One region of the Ruegeria sp. YTSC230 genome, then DNA from elsewhere that is predicted to be linked to it. Evidence: riboswitches for the same ligand, from Rfam matches in the RefSeq annotation. Region 1 holds a riboswitch; each other region holds the start of a gene.

Region 1 (9,866 bases):
CAAAGGCAAACACCGGCGCATCGTCCGACAGCCCCAAGAACACAGGCTGCTCGACAGAACCTCCCGGCCCGGTTTCGACCAGCTTATGTGACATGGCGATCAGTCCCAACTGATCCAGCGCCTCGCCCTGAACCAAAACCTTACCGCGCCACAAGAGCAGGCATTTTGCATTGGGATGCCCCCGCGCCCCCGCGACCGCATCAGCATCCCCGCGAATATGCGCCGCACGATCCAGCCCCGAGCTACCAAACGTCACATATTCCGCATTTTTCATAAGTTATCCTTAGGCTTGTCCGCACAGGGCTGCCATGTCGGCCAATCAGTTGCAACGGTATTTCACCCCCAAAACCACAGGTCGCCATCGAATGAACACAGCTAAGCCTTGCAATTCACTGTGATTAATCTTTTTGTTGAAAATGACTAAGACAAAACTGCCAAAAGTAGAAATTTGAAACCTTCCCCTTCTCTGCATTCGCAGACCGTGCGGGTCCGAATACTGGCCACCACGGATCTTCATATGAACTTGAGGAGTTTTGATTACTATTCTGACACCCCTGAACCCACAATCGGCCTGACCCGAACCGCCAGCCTGATCCGTGAAGCCCGAACTGAGGCGCAGGCGGATGGCTCAACCGTGCTGCTTTTTGACAACGGCGATTCGCTGCAGGGAACTCCGGTTGGGGAGCTGGCCGCCGAGCAGGCCGATAAGCCTCATACGCTGATGCAGGCGTTTGGCGCGTTAGAGTATGATGCGATCGGGTTGGGAAATCATGATTTCGGGTTCGGTCAAGATATACTGGACAGCATCCTTTCGCAGGCCCCCTGTCCAGTGGTTTGCAGCAATGTTCATAGCCCGGGTGCCAACGAGGTCTGGCAGGATCAGGCAGTTCTAACCCGCCGGGTTGAGGTCGCGGGGCACCAAGCCTCGCTAACCGTCGGCGTCTTCTCGGTCGTTCCGCCGCAGACCCGGAATTGGGAATCTCATCGGCTGGGTAATGACGTCCGAATAGACGACATTTTGACCTGCGCGCGCACTAAAGTGTCAGAGCTTCGATCCCACGGCTGCGACGTGATCATCGCGCTTGCCCATACGGGGCTGGGGTCCGTCGACCCCGCGCCCGATCTTGAAAACGCGATAATCCCCCTTGCCGCGATTGAGGGCATTGACGCCATCATCGCCGGGCACACGCATCTGACCCTGCCGGGGAAGTCACACGCTGGGCTGGAACACGTCGATGCCACTGGCGGTATGGTGCATGGCACACCTGTTGTCATGCCGGGATCTGCCGGATCTCATCTTGGCGTGATTGATCTGACGCTGACTGCCACGACGGAAAAGGGCTGGTCGGTCGCGGCTCATCGCACTGAACTGCGCCCGGTCTCAGGTGCTGACCCGGCGGCCGAAGACCCGCTGTTGGTAGCGATGTTTTCAGATGTGCATTCCGCAACACGAAAACGGGCCGCGGAACCGATTGGGCATACGGATCAGAGCCTGCACAGCTATTTCAGCTTTTGCGCCAAGGATCGCGGGCTTGCGATGGTGGCCGCAGCACAGGCTTCGGCCGTGCGCCAGATCCTGAAGGGCACACCCCATAAAGCGACACCATTGCTGTCTGCCGTGGCACCTTCGAAGTTCGGTGGTCGCGCCGGGCCTCGCTTTTACTCGGACATTCCTGCGGGCGTCATGCGTATGCGGCACGTGGCTGATCTGAACATCTTTCCAAACGAACTTCGTTCGGTCGCGGTGACAGGAGAGCACATCAGAGATTGGCTTGAAATGTCTGCGGGCGTATTCAATCAGGTGAAACCCGGCGTGCAAACTGAATTGGTCAATCCTGATCGAGCCGGACACAATTTCGATGTTCTGTTCGGGCTAAGCTACGTGATCGACCTGAGCGTTCCGCCTCGGTTCGATGCGGAAGGGCGACTGGTAAATCCGGCATACCAGCGCATCTCAGATCTTCGTTTCCAAGGCCACGCGGTGACGGCCGAACAACGCTTTGTCGTTGCACTGAACAATTATCGGGCCAGCGGCGGCGGGCATTTTCCGATCATACGGGACGCCGAAATCATCAACGTTCCGGCTTTGCCGATCCAACACGCGCTAAAGGATTACCTGACCGGTGCAATGCCCGCTGAATCGCTGGAACAGGGCCCCTGCCCATTCCGTTTTGCGCCCATGCCGGGATCCTCTGTCCTGTTGAAGACCGGCCAACAGGCACAACGTCACCTCGCAGACATCGCAGAGTTCAGCCCAACGCTGGCTGGAACGGATGCCGAAGGGTTTTTGCGCATTCAACTCTCACTGTGACGGGTTGTCATTTCTGCGTGTCTTCCCTATATCGATTTTCGAGAGGTTGGCGCGGGCGAGCGCCTCGCCAACCTGGTCAGGTCCGGAAGGAAGCAGCCACAACGAGCCCCGCTTGGGTCGATGTCCAACCTCTCACTTACTTGAATCGTTAGCCGCAGGAGGGCTTTTATGATTGTAGCAAAAACCCTTTGGGCAGAGCGTTTCTGAGGCCGACCCTCACACCTGCCTGAACAAATTACCGCTGGATGCGCGACCGCCATCCAGACGGATAGCTGTACCTGAACACAGGCAGAATAATGTCCTTTACACTTTCGGACCTGGGATGGTCCTCACACTTTGCCGCACAACATGCGGCCAATCCAAAATGCGTTCCCTTTCGCATCACAGCCGTTCACCGTGATCGCCTGATCGGCGCAAGCATCAACGGTGAAACACCTCTGCTCACCCTGAACCAGCCGACGGGCGACTTTGCCGTCGGAGATTGGGTATTGGCGGATGATCAAAACCGGGTTCAACACCTGCTGGAACGCCGCAGCCTTTTGAAACGCCGCGCCGCTGGAACCGGGGCCGAAACCCAGTTGATCGCCGCCAATGTGGATGTGCTGTTCATCGTCAGTTCCTGCAATGCCGACTTCAATCTGGCCCGACTGGAACGGTATTTGGCTTTGGCACATCAGGCCGGGTGCTATCCGGTGATCGTTCTAACCAAGGCCGATACCTGTACCGATCCTGGTAATTTCTCCAAAGCAGCCGAGTCGCTGGCACCGTTTCTGACCGTGCTGGCAATCAATGCATTGGATGCCCTGGACGTGCAGCAAGTTCTGTCTTGGTGTCCCAGTGGGCAGACCGCTGCATTGGTTGGCTCATCCGGTGTCGGCAAAACGACATTGGTCAATGCCATGACTGGTCTGGATGAGGCAACCTCCAGCATTCGCGAGGACGACGCGCGCGGGCGGCACACGACAACTGCCCGCGCGTTGCATCCGATGCAGAACGGAGGCTGGTTGGTCGATACACCCGGCATGCGGGCTTTGCGGTTGCTGGATGCACAAGATGGCGTCGATGAGGTCTTTTCCGACATTCTGGAATTGGCCCAAACCTGCCGCTTTTCCGATTGTCAGCATCAGGCCGAGCCGGGATGCGCTGTGCAGGATGCGATTTCCACCGGATCCCTTGACACAGAGCGGCTAGAGCGTTGGCGAAAACTGCGGCGCGAGGATGAAAGGAACTCGGAAACCGTGGCGCAGTCTCGTGCGCGCGACAAGGCCTTTGGTAAGATGGTACGATCGGTGATGCAGGACAAGAAATCCCGCAAAAATCTGTAAATACCGACTCAGGCGATCAACCGGGGCCATATGTTTGCATTTCGGCGCGCAAATGCGCCGATGTGACCGACCTCGGCCAATCCAAAGTCTTTCGGCGACAACTGATGCCGGCGGGCTTTGGGACCGTAAAGATCGGCCAGGCGCCAAACCGCGTTCGGGGGCACCACCTGATCATCGTCCATTGTGAACAGATCAACAGGTGTTTCCGACGCGGACCAACGGGCGTCTGGAAGGCTTTTGCCGATATCCGGCACGTAGCTCAGCGCAGCGGTGCACCATTTACGCCACTGCCAGTAGACACGTGCCGGAAGGTCCGAGCCGAACCCAAGTGCCTTGCCCGGCAGGTATCCCAATGCCTTAACCAGCAATGGCGGGTGGGCATACCAGAACATTGTCGCCAGTGCGCGATACGGCCAGGGGTGGTCGGATACCGTCACCAAACCTGAACAGACACAGATCATCCGGTCGATCTGCTCAATATCGGGCTGAATTGGCCCCAGCATTCCACCCACCGAATGGCCAATGCTCCACTGCTGGGCCGCGGGAAATCTGCGCCGCATTTCAGCGCGAGCAGCGGGCATGTCGATCAACGCCCAGTCAGCCATCGTGGCCTGCGAATCGCGCAGGCGCCCGCGTAGAGAGTGGCCAAAATCGCGATAGTCATAGGTCAGACAGGCCATACCCTGTTCTTCCACCAACCACCGCGCAAAATGCTGGTAATAGTCGCGCGGTACGCCTGTGGCTGCATGGACTACAACCGCCACATCAGGTGCCGAGGCAGGCATATACAGCCGTGCCGACAGTTCGGCCTCTCCGGCAGAAAACGTGAAATCTTCGGTCAAAACGACCGGAGTGTTGTCCAACATGGTGCCCTCGCAAGCATCTGAACTATTCGGTTCACATAATGGCATATCGGCGCTTTTGCGCGACTAGAGTCAACAGATTTTCAAAGTGACCAAGCGTCCACTTGAACGATGGAAAACAGCCCGCTTGACTCAAGCCACCTACAACCGCTAGCGATGAGGTGATGGTTCTCGTCCTTATATTGGGGCGGGATGAAAAGGGAACTCGGTGCGGTCCAGCCCGGCAATGCCGGAACGGACCAAGGCCGCGACTGCCCCCGCAACTGTAAGCGGTAAGCAATGCCGAAATACCACTGGCCGAAAGGCTGGGAAGGTCGGCAAAGCAATGACCCGCAAGTCAGGAGACCTGCCATCAAAGTAAAAACCGAAACTCGGGCGGGGTGTCCGGGCAGGTCTTCAGTACGCTGAGTTCCCTGTTCCACGTCCCCCGCTCACCGCGCGGAGGGCGCATTATGATCTGGAAGACAACGACCCACGAATTCACCGCCACCCTGTGCCAGAAAACGGGGAAAACCTGCCCCGCATTGGCCCAAATGGCTCGGGCATTGGCCGAGGCGATGGCAACAGCACAACCAATGACGACCAGCGAATTTGAGGTGGACGGCTCCAGCGAACTGACCCATTGCGATGAGGGTTGCACCGCACGGTTTCGCGCCAGCCCGGCCCGGATCAGGGTCTATTGCGGGGCAAACACAGGCGACTCAGCCGACACGTTGGACGAATACGCCGATATGATGTTCGGCCCTGACTTTTCCACTCTGCCTGCTGGTGTTTTGGCGGCCTTGCCTTGCGCCATGCTTCAGGCATCGGCCCTTGCACCGCGTCCATCGCATCAGGTTGTTCAACAAGCCACGGCCTGATCCTAGTTCACTGATCGCTCTGGGCCGGTTTCATGGCCCAAGCCATCTGCTCATCCGTTTCCACCGCGCATGGTCGGGCCAAGCGCAGCCGGTTTAGCGCGTGGTTTGGATCTTCGCCGCTTTCCACCATGAGCCTCAGCGCGACCATCCCCGACCGCCCACAACCGCCCCGGCAATGCACCAGCACGCGTCCACCGTCGGACAGAACCTGCCGGGCGGCTGCGCTGGCTTGGGGCCAAAGAGTTTCGATTGGCAGGGGCGGTGTGCCAAAATCCTCGACCGGAAGATGCACCCATGTCGCGGACCTGCTTTGAACGTCTCGACCAAAACCGCCTGCGCCGACCTGCCGCATCTCGGCCTCGGTGGTCATTGAAATCACCAGATCAGGGTTCCAGTCCTGTATCACCCTCAGATCGTCCACATACCCACCGCCGCCGCCCGGCAAGGGGGACAGCGCCAAGATGCCTGAGCCAACAGGCAGCGCGTAGATCGCAAATTTTGCCAAAGCTAATGCTCCTACTGCCACCGGCCCACCAAATTTTGACAGCTGGTTTATCCCGCTTACAGACGCTGTCCAAACCGAAATTCCACAAAGCCTGCTGTGGACGTGGGCGGCCCGGGTCTCTACGCTGCATTTCTGACACGAATCTGACAGAGCAGACATGACCGAAACGCCCAGCCCCGCCTATCAGGTTCTTGCCCGCAAGTACCGCCCCGAAACCTTTGCTGATCTGGTTGGACAGGACGCAATGGTACGCACGCTGAAAAACGCGTTCGAAGCGGATCGGATCGCGCAGGCCTTTATCATGACCGGTATTCGCGGCACCGGCAAAACCACCACTGCCCGGATTATCGCCAAAGGTATGAACTGCATCGGCCCCGATGGCGAAGGCAAGCCAACGACCGAACCTTGCGGCCAGTGCGAACATTGTGTGGCCATCATGGAAGGACGCCATGTCGACGTGATGGAGATGGACGCCGCCAGCCGGACCGGTGTGAACGACATTCGCGAGATTATCGACAGTGTCCGATATCGTGCCGCCAGTGCGCGTTATAAGATTTACATCATCGACGAAGTTCACATGCTGTCGACCAGCGCCTTCAATGCGCTGCTCAAAACGCTCGAGGAACCGCCTGAGCATGTGAAGTTCATCTTTGCGACGACCGAAATTCGCAAGGTGCCGGTGACTGTGCTGTCCCGCTGTCAGCGGTTCGACCTGCGCCGGATCGAACCTGAGGACATGATCGGTCTGCTCAACAAAATCGCCGCAGCGGAAAACGCACAGATCGCAGAAGACGCGCTGGCTTTGATCACACGAGCGGCCGAAGGGTCTGCCCGCGATGCAACATCGCTGTTGGATCAAGCGATTTCACATGGTGCAGGGGAAACCAGCGCCGATCAGGTTCGGGCAATGCTTGGCCTTGCAGATCGCGGGCGCGTGCTGGATCTGATGGACATGATACTCCGCGGTGATGCGGCTGGGGCATTGACTGAGTTGAGCGGCCAGTATGCCGAAGGGGCCGATCCGCTGGCCGTTCTGCGCGATCTGGCCGAGATCACCCATTGGGTTTCCGTGGTCAAAATCACGCCCGATGCCGCCGATGACCCCACCGTCTCACCGGATGAACGCGCGCGGGGTCAACAGATGGCCGAGGCGCTGCAGATGCGGGTGTTGACGCGGATGTGGCAAATGTTGCTGAAGGCGCTGGAAGAGGTCTCTGCAGCACCCAACGCGATGATGGCCGCCGAAATGGCAATCATTCGTCTGACCCATGTGGCCGATTTGCCAAGCCCCGAAGAGCTTATCAAACGACTACAGGATGCACCTCCCCCCCCACCAAGCGGGGGACCTGGCGGTGGTGTGGCTGTGCCAACTCATGCACCTGCACAGGCGACGTCCTCTGCGCATCTCTCGGCGCAACGCGGGCCTGCAGGGGCGCCCACTGCAGCGCTTGCCCAGGACGTCCAGACCGCGCTGGCACACTATCCAACCTTCGAATACGTGGTCGAACTGATCCGCACGAACCGGGATGTAAAACTGTTGGTTGAGGTCGAAAACGGCGTGCGTCTCGTCTCGTATTCCCCGGGACGAATCGAGTTCACGCCGACGGACAAAGCGCCGACCGATCTGGCGCAAAGGCTTGGTTCGGCCTTGCAACGCTGGACCGGAAACCGATGGGCCGTCTCAATTGTGGCCGACGGGGACGCAGCAACAATCGCCGAGGTACGAGACGCGGCTGATCTGGCGTTGAAAGCACAGGCCGAACAACACCCACTGGTTCAAGCCGTTCTGATGCAGTTTCCAAAAGCGCGCATCAAGCGGATCGAAACCCCGGAAGAACGCGCCGCCAAGGTCGAAACCGAAGCCCTGCCGGAGGTCGAAGACGAATGGGATCCGTTCGAGGAGGATTGATCCGAGCGACCAAAGCGGAAACACTCCCGCGCTGCCGGGCCCAACGGGAGGAAAGGTCTTGCCAAAGACCTTGACGACGGGCGGGAAAAGCTCTCCCCTTGTACCCTACCGGCAGCATCCGTATTTAGGCGGCAAACCGATTTGCAGGAGAAAAGAAATGCTCAAAGGACTCGGCGGTCTGGGCGATATGGCCAAGATGATGAAATCCGCACAGGATTTGCAGACCAAGATGACGGACATGCAGGAAGAGCTGAACAACCTGATGGTTGTAGGCGAATCCGGTGCAGGGCTAGTGAAGGCCACCGCCACAGCAAAAGGCGAGCTGAAGGGTCTGGACATCGATCCGTCGATTTTCAATGGCGACGATAAGGAAGTTGTCGAAGATCTGATTCTGGCCGCTATCAAGGACGCGCAAACCAAAGCGGCCGAGCGCTCTCAGGCAGAGATGGCAAGGCTGACCGAAAGCATGGGTCTGCCCGCAGACATCAAGCTGCCGTTCTGATAGACACTCCTGACGACCCAAAGGCCGGGCACAACTGCCCGGCCCTTTTGCAGGAGCGCACGCCGTGAGTTCGAACAGCGATATCGACAATCTGATCGACCTGATGGCCAAACTGCCGGGCCTCGGCCCCCGTTCGGCTCGCCGCGCGGTGCTGCACCTGATCCGAAAACGCACCCTGCTGCTGACGCCCCTGTCGGACGTAATGCAGCAGGTGGCCGCCACCGCCCGCGAATGCCTGAATTGCGGCAACGTGGGCACCACCGATATCTGCGACATCTGCGATAGCGAGGATCGCGCGACCGGAGAATTGTGCGTGGTCGAAGACGTCGCCGACCTCTGGGCGATGGAACGCGCTGCAGTTTTCAAGGGTCGCTATCACGTTCTGGGCGGCACGCTGTCCGCCTTGGACGGCGTCGGCCCGGACGAGCTGCGCATTCCGCGCCTCAAGGACCGGGTAATGGCCGAAGGGATTTCTGAGGTCATTCTGGCCCTGAACGCCACGGTCGATGGGCAAACCACCGCCCACTACATCGCGGATCAATTGGAGGGACAGGTCCGTCTGACTTCACTGGCGCAGGGTGTGCCGATTGGGGGCGAGTTGGACTATCTGGATGATGGGACGATTACCGCTGCGCTGCGGTCAAGGAAAGAACTGTAAAGGTCGTCTTCAAACTGCCAAACCCTTTCATCAAACTGGCAAAACAAACCGGATTTTACGGTAATGCATGCATCCTATAGAAAACTGCACTGAACCTTTGCCGCCATCTTTTCGATATCATTATACTGTGTGTATTTAGCGAGAATTCCGCCTTGTGTTGTACAGTTAGCTTTGCCAGCCGCAGCGCGCAGCAATTCAGCCCTTGCAGTTTTGACGGTTTCTGCGCTTAGCGAAAATGGCCCTTTCATCTTTGCTAGTACCACATAGGTAGACCCATTCACTGAAACCAAGCGGAACTTACCGCTGGCTTTGCCAGATTTGATTTTCATCGCCCAGGGTTCTCTCCATTTTGAGGAAGCAATACGCATTGCGGCTTCCGCGCCGGGATAGTTCGAAGTGCGGTCGGAAACGTACCATGGTATCCCGGTTGGCGTTGTTTTCAGCCCCGATCCGTCACTGCTTGCAGAAACCCCATAGCTTGTACAAATCAGAAAAGTGAAAAGGGCGGCCACAAATTGGTTTTTTGAGCGCATTCTGTGTATTACTCCAAATCGAATGCACAAATAGGAACTCCAGACTATGGCCCAAATATGGCCTCAGGCCTCAAATATGAGAAGGGCTGCACAGGGTTCCAAGATGGTCTGTAGTCAGCGTCCGGGGTTTATCCGGCTCATCACTTTTTTGATAAATACTACGGGACAAGACACATGCTTTTGGAGACCAAAATGACCCGCCTTCTCGCCCTCACCTTCGCCGCCTTCACCGCGACCGCCGCATGGTCACAACAACTCATCGACAAGGGATTTGTCGAAGGTTGGAACATCATGATGGACCCCGCGCTGGGGAATGGATGCCTGATCCAGACGATCTATCAGGACCTCTCAGTCGTGCGGCTGGGCTATGACGCGCTGGACAATCGCGGGTATTTCGCCG
Region 2 (9,866 bases), on a different contig from region 1:
CGATACCAAAGATGCCGATTGGAGCCACTCGGATTATCGCTGCGACGATCTTGGTAATCGCGCCGTCCAGATCCGACATCAAGGTCTTGGTCGAGTCGCTGGCGTGACGGAAAACAAGCCCCAGGCCAACGGCCCAGGCGAGAATGCCGATATAGTTAGCGGTTGCTAAAGCATTCACCGGATTGTCCACGATTTTCAGCAGGATATTTTTGACCACCTCAGCTAAACCGTCCGGAGCATCCAAAAGCTCGGGCGTACCTGTCAAATGCAGAGTAACCGGAAACATGTAGCTGGCTGCAACCGCAACCAGTGCAGCTGCGAAGGTTCCGACTATATACAAAAGCACCACGGGGCCCATACGCACCTCGCTGCCTTTTTTGTGGTTTGTGATCGCAGCGCAAACCAGGATCAGCACCAGAACTGGTGCAACAGCTTTCAATGCATCGACGAAGAAGTCGCCAAGCAGGCCGACCGCTGACCCGGCAGTAGGCCAAAGGGTGGCAAGCAGAACACCGGCGGCAAGACCGATGGTGATTTGAGTAACCAGGCTACCACGCAGAAGAAAATTCATGGGGACCATCCTGTTTGAATAGGGACCTCACGGGCGAAACTCACGCCCGCGGAGGCACGGTTGAAGTTCAAGGGCTGGTGGCTATTTGGACGTCTTGGCGCGGAATTAAACTGCTCTAGTTGGCTTAGGCCTTGGTCGCTCGGTTTTGAAGTATTTGTTTTGAAACTAAAATTTCATGATTTGCTTAAGCATTACAAAGGTTTACCTTGCGTCAACTTACTTGCATGGTTCACTCAAGATAAATGATTTTTAATAAAGCTCCCTAAGTGGTTGTACTCTGAATCGACTCCTTTCTTACCCATGCGGTCCAGTGATGAACCAGAAGCTGCATTGGCAAGGATGGTGTGACAAAGTCCGGTTTCGAACAGCGCTAATCCATCGCTTTCAGAAACAGGTCTTAGCAAAGAAAGCATGCTGAAGACGCCCGCTTTGGGCCCCGAGCCGCCATTGCTTGGCCGTCTGGGTGGTGCGTGTACGGTTGACCGGTCGCAGCCCGAAGCGGACATTGGATTTGAGGCGCACTTGGCGGGTCAGCGGAAAAAGCTGCCAGCCTGGATGACCGTCTTTTCTCCAGCGTAAATTTGTTGGTTGTCTTCCAATAGACCCAAGAAAAGTTTCACGCCAACAACGCGGCCATACTCTCGGAACTGGAATTGTCTGAGAGCAGAGACTGAAGACTTAACTGCGTGTATGAAGACGGTGTCCTGTACACAGTCGCCCAAGGTTCAAACTTGCGGCTTCATTCCTGTAGACCGGGTCAGAAAGCAATCTGCTCTTCAAAAAGTTTATTCCAATTACTTTCGAAAAGCCCGCACGACGCCCATCGTCTAAATTTTTTGTTTTCAATACAGTAAGGCGCTGTATCTTGAACGGAAAGGACCACCGTTGGGACGCGGGAGATTTCACAATGGAATTGATTACAGAACAACTGCGCGCCTTCCCGATCATGGCACTGTTTCTTTGTCTGGGTCTGGGATACGGCGTAGGGAAGTTTCGGGTCGGCAAGTTCGAACTGGGGGGCATCGCTGGTACATTGTTGGTGGCGGTCTTCATTGGCCAGATCGGCGGTATCAACCTCAGTACCGATGTTCAGAATGTTTTCTTTTCCCTCTTCATTTTTATGGTTGGCTATAATGGCGGCCCGCAATTTTTTGCGGCCTTGAACCGAACTGCGCTGACCAAGTTACTTGCCGCGTTTATGATGACCCTCTGGGGGTTGTTTTTTGTTATTGTTGTGGCTCGGTTGGCCGGCTTGGACAAAGGGTTGGCGGCTGGATTGGCCGCTGGTGGCCTGACACAATCTGCAATCATCGGCACCGCTGGAAATGCCATCGATCTGCTTGGGCTGGCCGCAGATGAGGCAGAAAAGCTAAAAACCAACATCGCCGTAGGATACTCGGTTACTTATATCTTCGGCTCGATCGGCCCAATATTGGCAGTTAGTGTCATTCCAATCATCATGCGTGTCGACCTGCGGCAAGAAGCGATTAAGCTGGCTCAGAAACTCAGCGGCGGCGGTCGCAAACTAGAGGAAGGTGAGTTCCTTCCTATGAACCGGTTTGACGCCCGAGCCTATCAGGTAAATGCCGATGCAACCATTGCCGGAAAAACCGTCAAAGACATCGAAAGCGGTTATGATGGTGATCTGATCGTCGAACGGTTACTCCACGATGGCGCTCCTGTGGATCCGAATCCTGAAACAGTGGTCAATGCCGGAGACGTTGTGGTCGTCTCCGGCCTCGTAGCGACTTTGACCCAGTTCGAGGGTAGCGCCAGTGGTGAAATCGGAGAGTATCCTCCTGAACTGACGGTTGTAGAGGAACGTCGCAACGTAGTGGTCACCAACCGCAAACTGACCGGCAAAACGTTGGCAGAATTGAGCGAGGCTCTGACAGCGGATCAAAGGCGCGGCGTTCACATCTCAAAGATCACCCGCATGGGCCATGATGTCCCTGTCCTGCACAACACCGAGATACACGCAGGTGACGAGGTCAGTATTGTCGGTCACAAGGACGATCTGAATCGAGTTGCGAAAGTTGCGGGCTACGTTCCGCCTTCGGCCTCGGTAACCAATTTCATTGCATTGGGGATCGGCGTCGCCATCGGCTTTCTGATAGGAGAGATCAGTTTTGTCATCGCAGGAACCAAAGTGGCTTTGGGGTCCGGTCTCGGTTGCCTAGTTACAGGGTTGATCATCGGCTACATGCGCATCCGGCGACCCAAGATCGGCGGCATTAACCGAGGGGCCGCGAATTTCCTTCAGAGCTTTGGACTAGCTGTGTTTGTTGGTGTCGTTGGCCTCAATGCAGGCAAGCCCGCACTAGAAGCGATTCAGGAATATGGGATCACGCTGTTGCTGTTGGGTGTGGTGGTTACATTGATGCCCATGATCGTGCAGTTCCCAATCAACTATTTCGCCCTGCGTATTAAAAACCCGATTGAGGCCTGTGCGGTTGTGACCGGATCACGCTCGGGCAATCCCGGTTTTGCGACACTATTGGAAAAGGCCGGAAACTCGACTCCCACACCAGCTTTCACCATGACCTATGCCGTGGCTAACATCTTCCTAACGCTCTGGGGACCGTTGGTTGTGGCTTTTGTTCCGTGAGTCAAACCGGAAATGGGCGCGACAACCGGGGTCCTAACCTGGACGGGTGGGATCAGCGTTTGTGCAAACCATCACGCTGATCCGTTCCTCTTTGCTATTGCTAGATCTCAACCGTGCAACGGCAGTCCTTTCGAGGCACGGTAGGCCTGCACGTAACCCGTGGCCACCGCGCGCACCGCTCTTCCGATCTGGCGGTAAGCACTATCATCCAAATTGGCGAACGATACCCGCGCTGACCAGTTGGGCGCGTCAAAGCCCGATCCATTCAGCAAAACGATCCCGTGATCCTGAGCCAGTTTGAAGGATATATCTAGCGGGTGGACATTCTCTTTAATCCACTCGACCACCTCCTCTCCCACGTATTTACGGAGCCAGAATTCGAAGTCGATGATACCGTAGTATTTGTCGAACAGCGGGTTATCTGGAACTTCGATGCCCATCCCTTCGACCAACTCGTCAAAGCGGTGCTTCAGAATACCCCAGCAGAATTTCTGATAGGCCTTCTCTTCGTCCATAAGCTCGACCAGTGAAAACAAAGTCATCATCACCTGCTGCGGCAGTGACAGACCTGCGGTGTGGTTCAGCGCAACATCGCGGCTGTCGGCGACGATCCGGTCGATGAACTTGAACGAGGATGGATCAGGCGTCAACGTTTCGTACCGGGCGTTGACGACCGCCTTGGTTTCGTCCGGAGCCTCCGCAATCATCTTGTCGAAGATGTTGTTCTCGGCCACCAAAATCGCGCCCAAACGCCACCCGGTGCAACCGAAATACTTGGAGTACGAATAGACCCCGATCGTGTTCTCAGGCAGATGCCCCAAGATAGACTGAAAATTCGGAATGAAGGTCCCGTAAACATCGTCAGTCAAAATGATCAGGTCCGGGCGGCGGTTCTTTACGAACTCGACAAGCCGAGTCGAGACTTCGGGGCTGATAGCGACTGAAGACGGGTTGCCCGGGTTGACCAGAAATAGTGCTTTGACTTTCGGGTCGGACAAGATTTCAAAATCATCGTCGTTCAGTTGAAAGTGGTCCTCTTCTTTCGAAGATACATCCACTGTGTTCAGCCCATAGTCTTCAAGTACCGGCATTTCCAGATAGGGCGTGAAAATCGGTGTACCCAACGCAATGGTGTCGCCGGCATTCAGCAACCGCTGGTTCTTGAGTGCCTTGAAAATATAACACATCGCAGCGGTTCCACCCTCAACTGCGTAGATATCGAACTTCGCATCCGGTCGGTGCCCCGCGCACATCGCCCACATAACGTATTCGTGGACAATCGCCTCGTTGTGCTCCATGCACCGGTCGGGCATCGGGTAGTGGTCGCCAACAATACCGTCGGTCAACTCGAGCACGAAATCCTCCGGTGTAAAACCAAATTTCTCAATCGCAAAATCCACTACGGCCACCAAAGTTTCCGCACCTGGAGGACCGTTTCCTTCAACCGATTTGGCGCAATATGCTTTTAGCCGGTCATAACAGCCTGGCCCTTGCGGCATCCCGGCCAAACCGACCTGCGGCTCATTACGATGGCGCTGAGCTTCTGTCATAGCGAACTGCCCTAAAAGGAAAAACGCCTCCCGCGCTTTAGTGGCGATCCAGTTAGGGTTCCCTCGACCGGCATTGAGGTATGGCAGAGACATCTGCCGAGCCTCTTTTTGCGCCAACTTAATAAGTTCGTCTTTGATTTGGAAAGGACTTAGGTTTTCAAATTTATGCAGGTTGAGCGATTCTGGCATGACATCAAATCCTTGCGTTAAAACAGATGACGTAGTTTAGCGGATCGCATGCAAGGCAATGTGTCAATGAAAACAACACTATTTGAAGGGAACGGCGTAAAATCAAGGATTACGAGTCTTCGCTACAAGCCTTGGCTGTAACCATTTTGCAGGGCAGACAGAGTTATGGAAATTACGCCGACGCTTTGGTCTCAGTGCTGACATCCCACTAAAATTTGCAAGGTTCACCATCTGCGCATTGCTGTCATTCGTGGCCGCCAACACTGCGCAAACAGCGAATGTCCAGAAGGTGGCCTGCTCTACCAACACCGTTCCTTGATGGAACGACTGCTATCTCCGAGGCAGGATGTAAGGAATGACCGCTTCGAGCTGATGGCTGTCATCCAAATTGGGGGCAGAGAACGATCGCTCTGAGCCCACTTTGGCCAATGCTGCACACCGCAGGAAGGTCAGTTTTGAGGCAAAATTGAAGCAGCATATAGTCCCAGCGATATAAATTGGAAGTAGATCCATGCTTCGAGGAGGCGTTGGAATAAGCCTTGTGTTACTGGCATCAAGAAAATTGTGAAAAACAAACAGAAGCCGACGATTGTAGCTGGCGGCGCCAAGCGCCGCAGAAGCGAATTTGGTGGGGCAGTCAGGCTGAGGATCAGCAAACCGATCAACGCAAGCGGATAAGCCGTCACCGCAATTGCCATATGAGCAATATGGACCAACGTGCTTGTCATGTTCTCGTCGCTGCCTCGACTATCACACCCCGCATCACAAGGCAGAAAGGCGGCAAGTATCAAAAGAATGGCGTAAGCGGATAGAAGCAATATCGAGATTCGTTTTGTCCTGCTGCCTGGGAGGCAACTGTTTAGTCTTGCGAGGAACGCCAGAAGCCAAATCTCTGTCGGTATGAAGACGGCATAGTTGGTCCACGTCGCCAAGGGGGCCCCTACAGCCCCGAGTGCGCTCATGAATTGGTCGATATGCGAATAGTTGGGGGTCAGTGCACTTATGATGCCCACGCCTATCGCCAACCAAAGTCCACTAATAATGGGCAAAACGACAAGGCTTATTGATCGTGAGTTGCCCCAGAGAGTTATCCGCAAAAGCTCTGCCCCTGTGTTGACGCGCACGCTTCTTAGAGCGATTGCCCTGACGAGTTGGCACCTTCCGTCAGGCAAGCCGATCAGAACACGTCGCTCATCCATGTCAATCACAGAGTGGGATCACAACTTCCAGAATCTGGCACCGGTAAATCAGTAGCCTCCGTTCAGGTGCATCTGATCGCTTCCGAAAGCAGACCTTTGCGCCATCGCGGCATTAGTCAGCTTTGTCCCGCTTATCGGAAGTTTGGCTACTGTTTTGCGAAAATCCGCTTCTTCCTCAAACCAAACACTTTAACTTAGTTCGACAACCGCGGTTGCACCTTGCCGCAACCGGCGTCAGACTATCCAAAACACCCCGCTCAGACGGCAATCGATCAAATAGATCAATCGCTTAACATCGGCACCCCGTCAGGCGAATAACCTGCAATGTCAAAGACCCAAATCATCCCACTGCAGACAAAAAAGTCCGGGCAGAATAAATTCAGTCAAAAAGACCGTTGGCGTGCGTCTGAAGCTGCAAGAAGCGGGGCCCGTGTAGTATCCACCGTTGCCTCATGTCTACTGCGTCCTCCGTAGTCGACCGATGACTGGAACGAATAGCCATCCCGCACAGGTTTGCGCTCTTGTCGAATCAAATCAATTCGTATTTTGTCCTCGCGATGGTTCCCGACTGTATTTTGCGGTCAGGGATAAAAGGGAATACGGTGCGGTTCTGTAAAAAGGCCAATTCCGTGACTGCCCCCGCAACTGTAGGCGGCGAGCGACCCGAGATCGTCCACTGGGCAATAGCCTGGGAAGGATCGGGATAGCTTTGACCCGCAAGTCAGGAGACCTGCCATCCGAAATTTATGAACCTGGGCGGGGTGTCCCAGAGGGAGATGACAATGTTTCAAGCGGTCCGTACCGTGCACGACTTTGCGCTCGCTTTGCCCCTGTCCGAACACAGGAGGCGTTGCCGTTGTCATTGCAAAAAGCTGACACCCAAAGGGGTAAGTGTCTGACAGAATTCAGCGTTCCGGTGCTGGTCGCGGGCGCTCTGGCGCTGTCGGCGCTCTTGTGGCTCGCGATTTACGCGGTGATTTGATGTCGGCCGTTTTGCAAATCCGCGATCTGACGTTGGGCTACCGCGACCTGACATTGTTTCACCGCCTCTCCATGGATATCGCGGCCGGAACGACCCTTGCCGTTCTTGGTGCGAACGGATCGGGCAAGAGCACATTTGTAAAGATGCTGCTGGGCTTGATGGATCCGCTTTCGGGCAGTTTGACTTGGCCGCAAGGGCGTCCTCGTGACATTGGGTACCTAGCGCAGATGACCGAGTTCGACCGCCGATTTCCCATCCGTGTGAGGGATCTTGCCGCGATGGGGGCCTGGCGCGGGTTTGGTTATCGTACCGGACTGGACGCCGCCGCGCGTGACCGGATGGCCGCCGCGCTGGATGAGGCCGGTGTGCTGGATATCGCTGACCGGCCTCTGCATATGCTATCGGGCGGGCAACTGCAGCGCGCGCTGTTCGCGCGAGTTATCATGCAGGACGCACCGCTGATCCTGCTGGATGAACCGTTTGCCGCGGTCGACCAAAGTACCGAAGCACATCTATTGTCGATTATCCGCCGATGGCGCGATGAGGGGCGCGCGGTGGTTTTGGTGGTGCACGATCTTTCCTCGGTGCTGGATTATTGCAGCCACGCGCTGCTTTTGGGCGGGCAAGAGGCGACCCATGGACCGGTGAATGACGTTCTGACACCAGACCGTCTGGTTGCACAAGGATACCTCTCGGAAAGTCAGGCGTCCTGGATGTTCCGTGGCACCCATTCAACAGCGGAGCACGGCAATGTATGACCTGATCGTCGAAATGTGGAGCTTTGCCTTCATGCGTCGCGCTTTTGTGGCAACCACGGTCCTCTCGGCCTCGGTCGCGCCGGTGGGGGCATTTCTTGTTCTGCGTCGCCTATCGCTGGCTGGTGAGGCCATGGCCCACGCGATTACCCCTGGCATTGTCATCGGCTTTGTCACCGCGGGCCTGTCGGTCATGTCGCTATTGGTCGGAGGGCTTATCGCGGGTGTTGGCGTCGCCATTTTGACCGCCTTTCTGGCACGCCGGACGATCCTGCGCAGCGATGCCAGCCTTGCCTCGCTCTATCTGATCGCATTGGCGGTAGGTATCTTTATCCTGTCTGCAGCAGGGTCCGCAGTTCCACTAAAAAGCTTCCTGTTTGGATCAATCCTTGGGATCGACGACGCGTCGATGGTCCTTGTCGGCGGGGTGGCGACAGTCACATTGTTGGCATTCGCCGTTCTGCTTCGTCCGCTGATTGTCAGCACCTGTGACCCGGTTTTCTTCGAAACGCAGACGCGCCGACCGTGGTTGGTAGATCAGGGTTTTATGCTGCTGTTGGTTCTGAACCTTCTGGCTGCGTTCAAAACACTGGGAACGTTGATGGCCGTTGGCTTGATGATCCTTCCCGCAACTGCGGCGCGCTATTGGGCCAGTACGATCACCGGGCAACTGGTCCTGGGTTTTCTGTTTGCCTTGTCCAGTTGCTGGATCGGCCTGACCCTGTCCTACCTGTTCCCGGACACACCGTCCGGCCCGGCGATCGTTTTGGTTGCCGGTGGGTTCTTTCTGTTCTCGGCCATTTTCGGTCCCCTTGGTTTTGGCAGACGGATGCGCAAACCGTCTGTTTCCAAAGACATCCCCATTGCCCAAATTCAACAAGAAGAGAGAGCACAATGACTCTTGTAAAGTCACTCTACACCGGCATCGCCTCTGTGTCGTTTGCTTTGGCTGCATTGCCGACCGTTGCGGCAGAAGGCAACGTCAAGATCGTCGCCAGCTTTTCGATCCTCGGCGACATGGTCGAAGAGGTCGTCGGCGATCTGGCCACGGTTACGACAATCGTGGGCCCGGACGCGGATGCGCATGTGTATCAGCCTTCGGTTGCAGACGCGAAGGCCGTTGCCCAGGCGGATATCATCTTTGTCAACGGTCTGGGCTTTGAGACATGGTCCGATACCCTGATCGCTGAATCGGGCACTGACGCAACCGTGCACGTTGCCACCGACGGTATCACGCCTGTCACAGTCGAGGGCAAAATCGACCCCCACGCCTGGAACTCGCTGTCGAATGGCATGATTTACGTGACCAATGTTGCCGACGTGATGACAGAGGCGATGCCCGAGCACGCCGAAGAAATCGCTGCCAATGCTGCGGCCTATATTGCGCAGCTTGAGGCGCTGGATGCAGAAACCAAGACAAAGCTGGCAGGCCTGCCTGCCAATCGCCGCACGGTTGTGACTGCACATGACGCATTTGGTTATCTGGCAGACGCCTACGGCCTGACTTTCCTTGCGCCGGTTGGCATCGACACCGAGGCGGAGCCATCAGCCAAGGATCTTGCTGTTCTGATTGACCAACTGAAGGCTGATGGCGCTGCTGCGCTGTTTGTTGAAAACATCACAAGCCCTACTTTGATTCAGCAAATCTCGGATGAAACCGGCATCGTGATTGGTGGGCGGCTGTTCTCAGACGCCTTGTCGGAACGGGGTAGTCCGGCCACCAGCTATCTCGCGATGTTCCAGCACAATCTGAACACTCTGTTGAACGCGCTTGGGAACTCAACCGCAAGCTAACTAGTCTTTAGGTACGGGGCGGCGCCTGAACCGCCACCCTGTACCGTGCATTGGAACAGCGGGTTCTTGGTAATCGCCACCTAGTCCGGCTTCCATCCATCTTCGTATTCTCCCAAAGTTCGGGAAAGATCCAACAGCGAGGCGAACAGTCTTGCGTAAACGTCCCGTGACATCATGGTCTTGTTGTCATCCAACACTTGCAGAAGATCGACGACGCC
Region 3 (9,866 bases), on a different contig from region 1:
CTGCCGCGGCCGCCTTGATACCCGCAAGGCTGTAGGGTTGGTGCAAAGGCGCGAAGGGAATGAAACCGCTTAGCGTATCAAAGACGTGCTCGTCCACCACGACAGGTTCCGAATAGACTGGTCCGCCGTGAACGACGCGGTGGCCCACGGCCCGGACGTAAATGTCCGGCAGGTATTCGCGGGTAAGTTCAAGAAACGCGCTGATGGCCTCGTCATGGGTCTTAGCCCCAGACAGCTGACGGTCGACAGACCGCCCCCCTGCCGATTGGGCCAACAGGCGTGGGGCATCCCCCAACCGCTCGATTTGACCGCGCCAGCGCATACTGGGACGTCGGTCCTCGACCAGTTCGTAAAGCGCGAATTTCAACGAGGACGACCCGGCATTCAGCGCCAAAACATGTTCAGCCATGGATTTTGCCTTCATTCGCAATTGCATGCAGCGCCGCGACAGCACAAGACGCCAGCCGCGAAGCATCATCATCTGCCCGAGATGTCAGGATAATCGGTGCCGCAGCACCTATCACAACGCCGGCAGCCTCGGCATGAGAGATATATGTCAGCTGTTTGGCTACCATGTTGCCGGCTTCGATATTCGGAACAACCAGAATGTCTGCGACCCCCGCGACTGGTGAGGTAATGCCTTTTGTCCGCGCCGCGTTCAGATCAACCGCGTTGTCCATGGCCAAGGGACCATCGACCAGTCCGCCGGTGATCTGTCCACGCTCGGCCATTTTCGACAACAGCGCGGCATCGACAGACGACGGTAAATGCGGGTTGATGGTCTCAACCGCTGATAAGACGCCAACCTTGGGCATCTCGATGCCAATAGAATGCGCAAGATGGATGGCGTTCTGAACGATATCGGCCTTGGTTTCGAGATCCGGTGCGATATTCACCGCCGCATCTGTAACCATGATGGGTCGAGACATGCCTGGCACGTCCATCACGAACACATGCGACAGCCGCCGCCCGGTTCTCAGACCTTTTTCCCTGCGCAGAACGGCGCGTAACAACACATCCGTGTGCAAATGACCCTTCATCAGCATCCGGGCCTTACTTTCAACGACCAGCCCGACCGCGCGTTGGGCGGCCACTTCGTGGTCTCGCGCTTCAATGATTTCAGCTCCCGACAAATCGGCCCCAAGCTGGGCGGCAGCGGCGGTGATTTTGTCCGGGTCGCCAACCAAAATCGGAGTAATGATGCCGTTTTCCAACGCGAGTAATGCCCCGCCTAGCGAATTCGGCTCTTCCGGGGCGACGATCGCTGTGGGCATCGGGTCCAAAGGACGTACCCTTTCCAACAAAGCGTCGAAATGCCGGTGACGCTGAACGATCAGTCCCGGCACCTCGACCGAGTCGAAGGTCAAATGCCGCGACGGTGGCGTGACCTGTACGGTACCGCTCAGGATCAATGCGTTATCCCCGACCCGGCGCACTTCGGCGGAACAGGTCAGGTCGCCGTCTTCACGCTTTTCGGTAACAGCCACAAAGGCGGTCAGTTCTTCGCCCGCCATAACCGGAGCATGAAAACTCAGGTCCGCCCGACGTGTTTGCGTACCGGCCCCCGGCAAGATGTTCCCAATGACAGCAGCCACCAGACCAGCAGGCCACAAAGCGGGCGCGACAGCCTCGGGGTGTCCATCTCCATCTCCGTCATAGGCCGCCAGATTTAGCGGGTTGTGATCACCCGAAGCCGAGGCAAACGCGTACAAGTCGTCCACGGTGCACAATCGGGTGACCTGCGCCTTGTCGCCTACCTTCAATTGAGAATAGGTTCTGTTTTCTTGAATTTTCATCTCGTCCGGCTTTGTTTTTGAATGCGTGTTCGTCGTTTCAAACATTGGATGTGCGGCCCCCCGGAACCAGAACATATCCACCTTTGTTGCTACATTTCTGCAACGCAGCGTAGTCAGATCATTGGCAAATGACAAATGACCTCTGTGCGTGGGGCGGCGCGGATTATCGCTTGACCCAAAATCGGAACTCGGGCAAGCATCACCCACGATGGTTCCCTATGGTTCGCCAAGGGATGAAAAGGGAATACGGTGAGGTTGCCAACAAGCGCCAAGTCCGTGACTGCCCCCGCAACTGTAAGCGGTGAGCGACGCCAAATACCCACTGACCCCAAATGGGTCGGGAAGGATGGCCAAGCCACGACCCGCAAGTCAGGAGACCTACCATCCGATGTTCAACCAACCCGGGGCGGGGCGTCCTGGAAGGAGGCTTTATGACACGTCTAAGACGTGATGACATGATTTGCACCTTCTGCCCGCGCTTGGCAACAGGCGGAGTGGGCCATGTCGATCAGTCCTGATCATTTCCTTCTGATTTGCGAGACCTGCGAGGGTTCTGACCGGGCGGATTCATTGCGCGCTGCACTTGCAAGCAAGCTTCCATCCAGTTTTGACATCCAAAGCGTTTCCTGCATGGCCGGTTGCGGTCGTCCCACAACCGTCGGGTTTCAGGCATTCGACAAAGCGCAGTACCTTTTCGGTGACATCCAATCGGCTGAGGACGTGGATGCTTTGGCCGAATTTGCACATCAATACCATCGCATCGCGGATGGGTGGACCAACGCAACGCAGCGCCCGCCTGCCCTTCTTGAAAAGACTCTGGCGCGCCTGCCGCGGCTAAAAGTGGAGACAAGCGCATGACCTGCGGAGCTTTCCTTGAGGCGCGCGGGCTGGAGTATTACGCCCTGAACGGCGACGTACTGCTGCAAAACATCAATTTCGAACTGAATGAAGGGGCCACTCTGGCAATTGCCGGCCCAAACGGTGCGGGTAAGACAACGCTGCTGAATCTTTTGTGCGGCGGTGAAGAGATTGTGCTGGGGGACGTTTTGGTAAAGGGGCGCAGCCTTCGGCAGCTTTCGGCGATGGACCGCGCCCGAATGATCGCCGTGGTCAGTCAGCAGGAATCGCCGGACGGGCGTTTGTTTCTGCGCGACTACGTGGCCCTTGGGCAAATCCCAATCCGCGCCGACCGATCTGCGGCTGAGCACGCCCTGGAATTGGACCGCATCCTGAATCTGACCGGACTGGTTGCCCTCGCTGACAAGCGGATGGCCGTGTTATCCGGCGGGGAACGCCAGCGCGCTCATATCGCAAGGGCGCTGGCGCAGAACCCGTCGTTGCTGTTTTTGGATGAGCCGACGAACCATCTGGATCCGGACGCCAAGGGACGCATGCTGTCGCTGGTGGCCGAGCTGGGCATAACGGTGGTCATGATCGTCCATGATCTGGTCATGATCCCGGAATTCGCGACCCATGTCGCGTTGATGAAATCCACGCGTCTGACCGGTTTCGGCCCCGTGCACGAAGTGCTGACACCCGAAAGGGTCCGTGAAACTTTCGGTGTCGATTTTCTTAGCTTTCAGCATGAAGGCCGCATGATCCCGGCACTGGATATCCGAAGAACCACTACCTCAAACTAGGAAAAATAACATGAAAAAAACTCTCTGGTGCGCTGCACTGATCAGCGGCATTGCAACTGCCGCAACAGCGCGCGAGATCACCGTCGACAATTGCGGCGAGCCGCTGGTGTTTGAAACTCAGCCCGAGCGGCTGGTCGTGCACGACATGAACATGACCGACATGGCTTTTGCGCTGGGTTTGCAGGACAAGGTCGTTGGCCTGACAGGCATCACTGGCTGGTACAAAACCAGCCCCGAGTTTGACACCCTGCGCGGCGACATCCCGGAACTTGCGCCTAAGTACCCGACAGTTGAAAATCTGGTCGCTGTCGAACCCGACCTTTTCTTTGCGGGCTGGTACTATGGCATGAAGCCGGGCGGTGACGTGACCCCGGACACGCTTGCGCCGTTTGGCATCAAAACGATGATCCTGACGGAAAGCTGCGTACATCTGGATAAGGATCGCCCCGAAGCCAGCATGGACCTGCTGTTCACGGACGTCCTTCGCTTGGGCAAAGTCATGCACGTTGAAGACAAGGCAGAAGAGCTGGTTTCCGGTTGGAAAGAAGAACTGTCCGCGATTGAGACGCAGACAGCCGACCTGCCCAAACCCCGCGTTTTCCTGCTGGACGGCCCCGCCGATGCCCCGTTTACGGCTGGTAAGTTTGCCATTCCCGACGCGATGATTGCTGCCGCTGGCGGCGAGAATGTCACCCATGACATGGACACCAGCTGGGGACGTTCATCGTGGGAGGCTGTCGCCGCGTCAAACCCGGAATTCCTGGTTTTACTTGATTATCAAACTGGAAATGGCGCCGCGGATACCTTCAAGTTCCTACAGGACCATCCTGTGATGTCTCAAACGGACGCAGTCAAGAACGAACGCTGGATTGGTCTGCGCTACGAAGAACTGACACCCGGACCTGCCAATATCGAGGCAATCTCGAAAATGGCCAAGGCTATGCATCCGGGTCTGAACTGATATGGGCCGACTTGGCCTGACACTCTTACTGGGGGCGGCTGTACTGGCCGCCCTTTTGCTGACCTCGACTATCTACGGAACCACATCCATTCCGGCCTCTGACGCGCTAGCCGGTGTCTTGTTGGGCACAGGATTGGTGGACGGAGAGATGTCTCCGCTCCACCGCATCGTGTTTGACCTGCGCTTACCACGCGCGCTGTTTGCCGCGGTGATCGGTGCCGGATTGGGCATCGTCGGCGTTGTCCTGCAAACCACCACACGCAACGATCTGGCGGACCCGTTTCTGTTCGGACTGTCCTCTGGAGCTGCGGCGGGAGCTGTCTTTGTCATTACAGTAACCGGAGATGTGCTGGGCTTTTGGACCCTGCCACTGGCCGCGTTTTTCGGAGGGCTTGTCGCATCAGGCATTGTGCTGGCTTTGGTTCATGGGCTGCGCACAAGCGCGCCCGAAAAACTGATCCTTGCAGGGCTAGCAGTTTCGTTTTTGTTTTCAGCCATTACCAATTATCTCATTTTCGCGGGCGACAGCCGTGCGGCCCATTCGGTAATATTCTGGATGCTTGGGGGTCTGGGTCTTGCCCGGTGGGAGACATTCCCGCTTGTCTGCGCCGGTTTAGTATTGATCCTCGCCTATGCAATGTACCGTAGCCGCTGGCTTGATGCGCTGCTGACTGGTGATTTGACCGCCGCCACCCTGGGTGTGCCTGTTCAGGGCTTGCGGTTCCGAATGTTCTTCGTCGCAGCACTTGCGACCGCTGTGTTTGTGTCCGTTGCGGGTGTGATCGGTTTTGTCGGCTTGATGGTTCCGCACATCGCGCGCGGTATCGCGGGGCCTTTGCACAGCCAGCTTGTGCCTACCGCCGCCATTGTTGGGGCAGCGTTGCTTACAGGCTCGGATATCCTGAGCCGTCTGTTGCTTGCCCCGCAAGAGCTGCCTGTTGGTATTGTCACGACATCGCTGGGATCGGTTTTTGTCTTTCTTCTGTTGATCCGAACCGCTCGACCTCGGCGCTGATCGCCAAAGGTCGCATAGGTGCAAAAGTTAAAGTTTCCCAAATGACTAATAATAATCGGGCAAAATGACCTAAATCAAAAAAGACCCCCACAGATCACGGTATGCGATACACTCGATTACAGGAATCGAGTGTAGCCAGGTCGCATGCAATGCAACAATTGACCAGCCGACGCGCGTTTCTAAGCGCCAAGATTAGACCAGAGGACGGCAATATCGCCAGACCTCCGGGCTCGGTTGAGCTGTGCTTTGTTGAAACATGCAGCAAATGTGGTGATTGCGCAGATACTTGCCCCGAAGATGCGATCGTCATCGGGACAGACGGATACCCCCTGTTCAAGCCAACTGACGATCCCTGCACCTTCTGCGGTGACTGCGCCCGGATTTGTCCAACCGAAGCGATATCGATTGACCGTTTGCCAGACTGGCCATGGCGCGCCGCGCTTACAGCGGACACCTGCCTATCTATGAACGGCATCAGTTGCCGCATCTGTCAGGACAATTGCGAACAAAGCGCGATCCGTTTCAAACTGATGACCGGCGGCCGCGCAGAGCCGGTGCTTGACCTTGATACATGCAACGGCTGCGGGATTTGCCCAAGTTTATGTCCCGCCGATGCCATTGCGTTGGAACGCCAACCTCAACCACAAATGGAAGCTACTCAATGAACATCTGCGGTTGTCTCGCCCATGTCGCACCTGATCACACGAGCGCAGCAGCGCGCGTGATGAAGGACACGCCGGGTGTCGAAATTCACGCCGAAACAGAAGATGGGCGATTTGTTGTCGTCGTCGAAGACACGCCATCACGCCTTGCGTCCGAGATCATCATGGATCTGCACCAGATCCCGGGCGTCATCTCACTGACACTGACCTATCACCATTTCGAGGATCCCGCGGACGCCCATCCGCAGCCCGATGCCCCAAGCCCAACCCCCAGCCGGAGGCCCACGCAATGACACATTCTGAATCCCGTCGGACTTTTCTCAAGGCCTCAGCGGCCGCAGCAACGGCGTCGGCCGCTGGTATTCCGCTGGCGACCGGTCAAGCCAATGCCCAGGCCGGAGCGCCAGACATCCGCTGGGACAAGGCGGCTTGCCGGTTCTGTGGTACAGGCTGCTCTGTTCTGGTTGGCACCAAAGAAGGTCGCGTCGTTGCGACGCAAGGTGACCCAGACGCGCCTGTGAACCGGGGGTTGAACTGTATCAAGGGTTATTTCCTGTCCAAGATTATGTACGGCAAGGATCGACTGACTACGCCTTTGCTGCGCAAGACCAATGGCGAATACGACAAAAACGGTGAATTCGAACCGGTAAGCTGGGACGAAGCGTTCGATGTCATGGCCGCAAAATGGAAAGAGGCGCTGGCCAAGAAAGGCCCGACCAGTGTCGGCATGTTTGGTTCCGGCCAATGGACGGTTTGGGAAGGCTATGCGGCCTCCAAACTGATGAAAGCCGGGTTCCGGTCTAACAATATCGACCCCAACGCACGGCACTGCATGGCATCAGCTGTTGTAGGCTTCATGCGGACGTTCGGCATTGATGAGCCGATGGGCTGCTATGACGATTTCGAGCACGCGGACACGTTCGTTCTGTGGGGTTCGAACATGGCCGAGATGCACCCGATCCTGTGGTCGCGCCTCACCGATACACGTCTGACCAAACCGGATTGCGAAGTGCATGTACTGTCGACGTTTGAGCATCGCTCGTTTGAACTGGCCGACAACGGCATCGTTTTTGAACCGCAGACCGATCTGGCGATCCTGAACTACATCGCCAACTACATCATTCAAAACGGCGCGGTAAACGAAGACTTCGTCAAGAAGCACGTCAACATCACCAAAACCGCCACCGATATCGGCTATGGCCTGCGCGACACCAACGCACTGCAGCAAGAAGCCGAAAATCCGAACTCGGGAAAGATGGATCCGATCAGTTTCGAAGAATACGCCGAAGCCGTCGCGCCCTACACGCTGGAATATACCTCTGAACTGTCTGGTGTCCCTGCAGACAAGCTGGAGAAACTGGCCCAGCAATATGCCGACCCGAACCGTAAAGTGATGAGCTTGTGGACCATGGGCTTCAACCAGCACACCCGTGGGTCCTGGGTGAATTCGCTGATGTATAACGTGCACTTGCTGGTGGGAAAGATTTCCGAACCCGGAAACTCACCGTTCTCGCTGACGGGTCAACCGTCGGCCTGTGGTACGGCGCGTGAGGTGGGGACCTTTGCCCACCGTCTGCCGGCGGACATGGTTGTTACGAGTGATAAGCACCGCGAAATCTGCGAAACCGCATGGAACATCCCCGAGGGCACTATCCCGCCCAAGCCCGGCTTCCACGCCGTGTTGCAGCACCGCAAACTGAAGGACGGCGAACTGAATGCCTATTGGGTCCAGTGCAACAACAACATGCAAGCCGCGCCCAACATCAACGAAGAAGGCTATCCTGGTTACCGTAACCCGGAAAACTTCATCACAGTCTCGGATCCTTACCCAACTGTCACCGCAGTTTCGGCCGACTTGATCCTTCCCACGGCCATGTGGGTTGAGAAAGAAGGCGCCTATGGCAACGCCGAACGCCGTACGCAATTCTGGCGTCAACAGGTGCAGGCACCGGGTGAGGCCAAGTCGGACCTGTGGCAGCTGATGGAATTCGCGAAACGTTTTACCATCGAAGAGGTCTGGGGCGAAGAGCTGCTGGCCAAGATGCCCGAGCATCGCGGCAAGACCATGTATGACGTGCTTTATGCCAACGGTAAGGTCGACCAGTTCCCGCTGTCGGAAACGGCGGAAGGGTTCCACAACGACGACGCGGAGCATTTCGGCTTCTACGTTCAGAAAGGTCTGTTTGAAGAATATGCCGATTTCGGACGCGGCCACGCGCACGACCTTGCTCCGTTCGAGATGTATCACGAGGCCCGTGGCATGCGCTGGCCTGTCGTCGACGGCAAGGAAACACTCTATCGCTTCCGCGAAGGGTATGATCCGTATGTGCCGGAAGGCGCAGACGTTAAGTTCTACGGCTACGAGGACGGCAAGGCCAAGATCATCTTTGCCCCCTATGAGCCCGCCGCCGAGGAACCGGATGAGGAATTCGATCTGTGGCTATCCACCGGTCGTGTGCTGGAACACTGGCATTCGGGTTCGATGACCCGCCGCGTGCCCGAACTGCATCGCGCGTTTCCGTCAGCCGTTGTCTACATGCACCCGGAGGACGCCAAGGATCGCGGTCTGCGCCGTGGGCAAGAGATCGTACTCTCCACCCGCAGGGGCGAGGTGACCAGCCGGGTTGAAACGCGCGGCCGCAACAAGGTGCCACGCGGATTGGTCTTTATGCCATGGTTCGACGAGCATCAGCTGACCAACAAGCTGACGCTGGACGCAACTTGCCCGCTGTCGAAAGAGACCGACTACAAGAAATGCGCCTGTAAGGTCGAGCGCGCGTAACGGACAAGCGAGGCAAAGGCCGTCCCCATGCCCTTTGAAGGTAAACCTCTTTCGCCGCAACGGCGTCGCTTCCTGCAGGATGCGGCGCGTGCGTCGGGCGGCTGTGTGGTCGCTGGGTCATTGTTGGCATGGCTTGCCCGCGATGCCCGCGCGTTGCCGGCCGAAGCGTTGCGCCCCCCCGGCGCGCTACCGGAAGAGGCGTTTCTGTCCGCTTGCATTCGCTGCGGGCTTTGCGTGCGGGATTGCCCTTACGACACATTGAAACTGGCAGAATTGGGCGTGGATGCGGTTGCTACTGGGGCGCCCTATTTCACAGCGCGGGATGTGCCTTGTGAAATGTGTGACGACATCCCTTGCGTGGCCGCCTGCCCCACCGGTGCATTGGATCCAGCCCTCGACAATATTGATGATGCCAAGATGGGCGTTGCCGTCCTTGTCGATCAGGAGAACTGCCTGAACTTCCTTGGCCTGCGCTGCGATGTCTGCTATCGCGTCTGCCCCGTGATTGATGAGGCAATCACGCTGGAAACGGCCCATAACGAACGTTCAGGCCACCACGCACTGTTCATCCCGACAGTTCATGCGGACCACTGCACAGGCTGCGGCATGTGCGAGAAAAGCTGTGTTCTGCCCGAGGCCGCGATCAAGGTCCTGCCTGCGCGCTTGGCCCGCGGCAGCAGTGCCGATCACTACCGCAAAGGCTGGGAAGAGAAAGAGGCCAAAGGCGGTCCCCTTGTTGAAGGGCTTATCGATCTGCCGGACCGACTGCCCGGACCGGGCACCGACAACCTTGCCGCGCCGGGCGGGTTCGCCCCCGCATACGAATTGCCGGGGGTCGGGCAATGAGAACACGCACACATATGCCGGCCGGAATGGAGGCCATCGAGGAAAAAGGTTGGGTGCGCGCCCACAAATACCTGCTGCTGCGCCGCGCAAGCCAGTTGCTCTTTCTGGCTGTGTTTCTTCTGGGACCGTGGTTCGGCATCTGGATCGTTCAAGGCACGCTTGCG

The links. Region 1 has a riboswitch for cobalamin ahead of AC2FD9_RS18535 (hypothetical protein). Riboswitches for the same ligand answer to the same signal wherever they lie in the genome.
Region 2: it holds a riboswitch for cobalamin, as region 1 does, so the genes downstream of both, AC2FD9_RS22545 (metal ABC transporter ATP-binding protein) here and AC2FD9_RS18535 (hypothetical protein) in region 1, are expected to answer to the same signal.
Region 3: it holds a riboswitch for cobalamin, as region 1 does, so the genes downstream of both, AC2FD9_RS12225 (DUF1636 family protein) here and AC2FD9_RS18535 (hypothetical protein) in region 1, are expected to answer to the same signal.

The regions. Positions count from the first base shown of each region.
Region 1 covers NZ_JBXWMC010000010.1:47,186-57,051, forward strand. Annotated here, with positions in the region: gene nudC (NAD(+) diphosphatase) at 1-274, opposite strand, end outside; gene AC2FD9_RS18515 (bifunctional 2',3'-cyclic-nucleotide 2'-phosphodiesterase/3'-nucleotidase) at 449-2,311, shown strand; RNA gene ffs (signal recognition particle sRNA small type) at 2,351-2,449, shown strand; gene rsgA (ribosome small subunit-dependent GTPase A) at 2,608-3,636, shown strand; gene AC2FD9_RS18530 (alpha/beta hydrolase family protein) at 3,645-4,502, opposite strand; cobalamin riboswitch at 4,648-4,867, shown strand; gene AC2FD9_RS18535 (hypothetical protein) at 4,952-5,359, shown strand; gene AC2FD9_RS18540 (protein-tyrosine phosphatase family protein) at 5,367-5,864, opposite strand; gene AC2FD9_RS18545 (DNA polymerase III subunit gamma/tau) at 6,022-7,773, shown strand; gene AC2FD9_RS18550 (YbaB/EbfC family nucleoid-associated protein) at 7,931-8,275, shown strand; gene recR (recombination mediator RecR) at 8,340-8,933, shown strand; gene AC2FD9_RS18560 (hypothetical protein) at 9,008-9,466, opposite strand; gene AC2FD9_RS18565 (hypothetical protein) at 9,659-9,866, shown strand, end outside.
Region 2 covers NZ_JBXWMC010000017.1:30,139-40,004, forward strand. Annotated here, with positions in the region: gene sstT (serine/threonine transporter SstT) at 1-571, opposite strand, end outside; gene AC2FD9_RS22520 (hypothetical protein) at 805-984, opposite strand; gene AC2FD9_RS22525 (hypothetical protein) at 983-1,150, shown strand; gene aspT (aspartate-alanine antiporter) at 1,479-3,179, shown strand; gene AC2FD9_RS22535 (bifunctional aspartate transaminase/aspartate 4-decarboxylase) at 3,287-4,918, opposite strand; gene AC2FD9_RS22540 (DUF998 domain-containing protein) at 5,368-6,117, opposite strand; cobalamin riboswitch at 6,659-6,869, shown strand; gene AC2FD9_RS22545 (metal ABC transporter ATP-binding protein) at 7,009-7,857, shown strand; gene AC2FD9_RS22550 (metal ABC transporter permease) at 7,850-8,752, shown strand; gene AC2FD9_RS22555 (metal ABC transporter solute-binding protein, Zn/Mn family) at 8,749-9,648, shown strand; gene AC2FD9_RS22560 (hypothetical protein) at 9,729-9,866, opposite strand, start outside.
Region 3 covers NZ_JBXWMC010000005.1:270,522-280,387, forward strand. Annotated here, with positions in the region: gene AC2FD9_RS12215 (acetate/propionate family kinase) at 1-409, opposite strand, end outside; gene AC2FD9_RS12220 (bifunctional enoyl-CoA hydratase/phosphate acetyltransferase) at 402-1,841, opposite strand; cobalamin riboswitch at 1,989-2,196, shown strand; gene AC2FD9_RS12225 (DUF1636 family protein) at 2,298-2,654, shown strand; gene AC2FD9_RS12230 (ABC transporter ATP-binding protein) at 2,651-3,436, shown strand; gene AC2FD9_RS12235 (ABC transporter substrate-binding protein) at 3,447-4,397, shown strand; gene AC2FD9_RS12240 (FecCD family ABC transporter permease) at 4,399-5,412, shown strand; partial or broken gene AC2FD9_RS12245 (4Fe-4S binding protein) at 5,562-5,816, shown strand; gene AC2FD9_RS12250 (4Fe-4S dicluster domain-containing protein) at 5,877-6,077, shown strand; gene AC2FD9_RS12255 (chaperone NapD) at 6,074-6,367, shown strand; gene napA (nitrate reductase catalytic subunit NapA) at 6,364-8,856, shown strand; gene napG (ferredoxin-type protein NapG) at 8,884-9,702, shown strand; gene napH (quinol dehydrogenase ferredoxin subunit NapH) at 9,699-9,866, shown strand, end outside.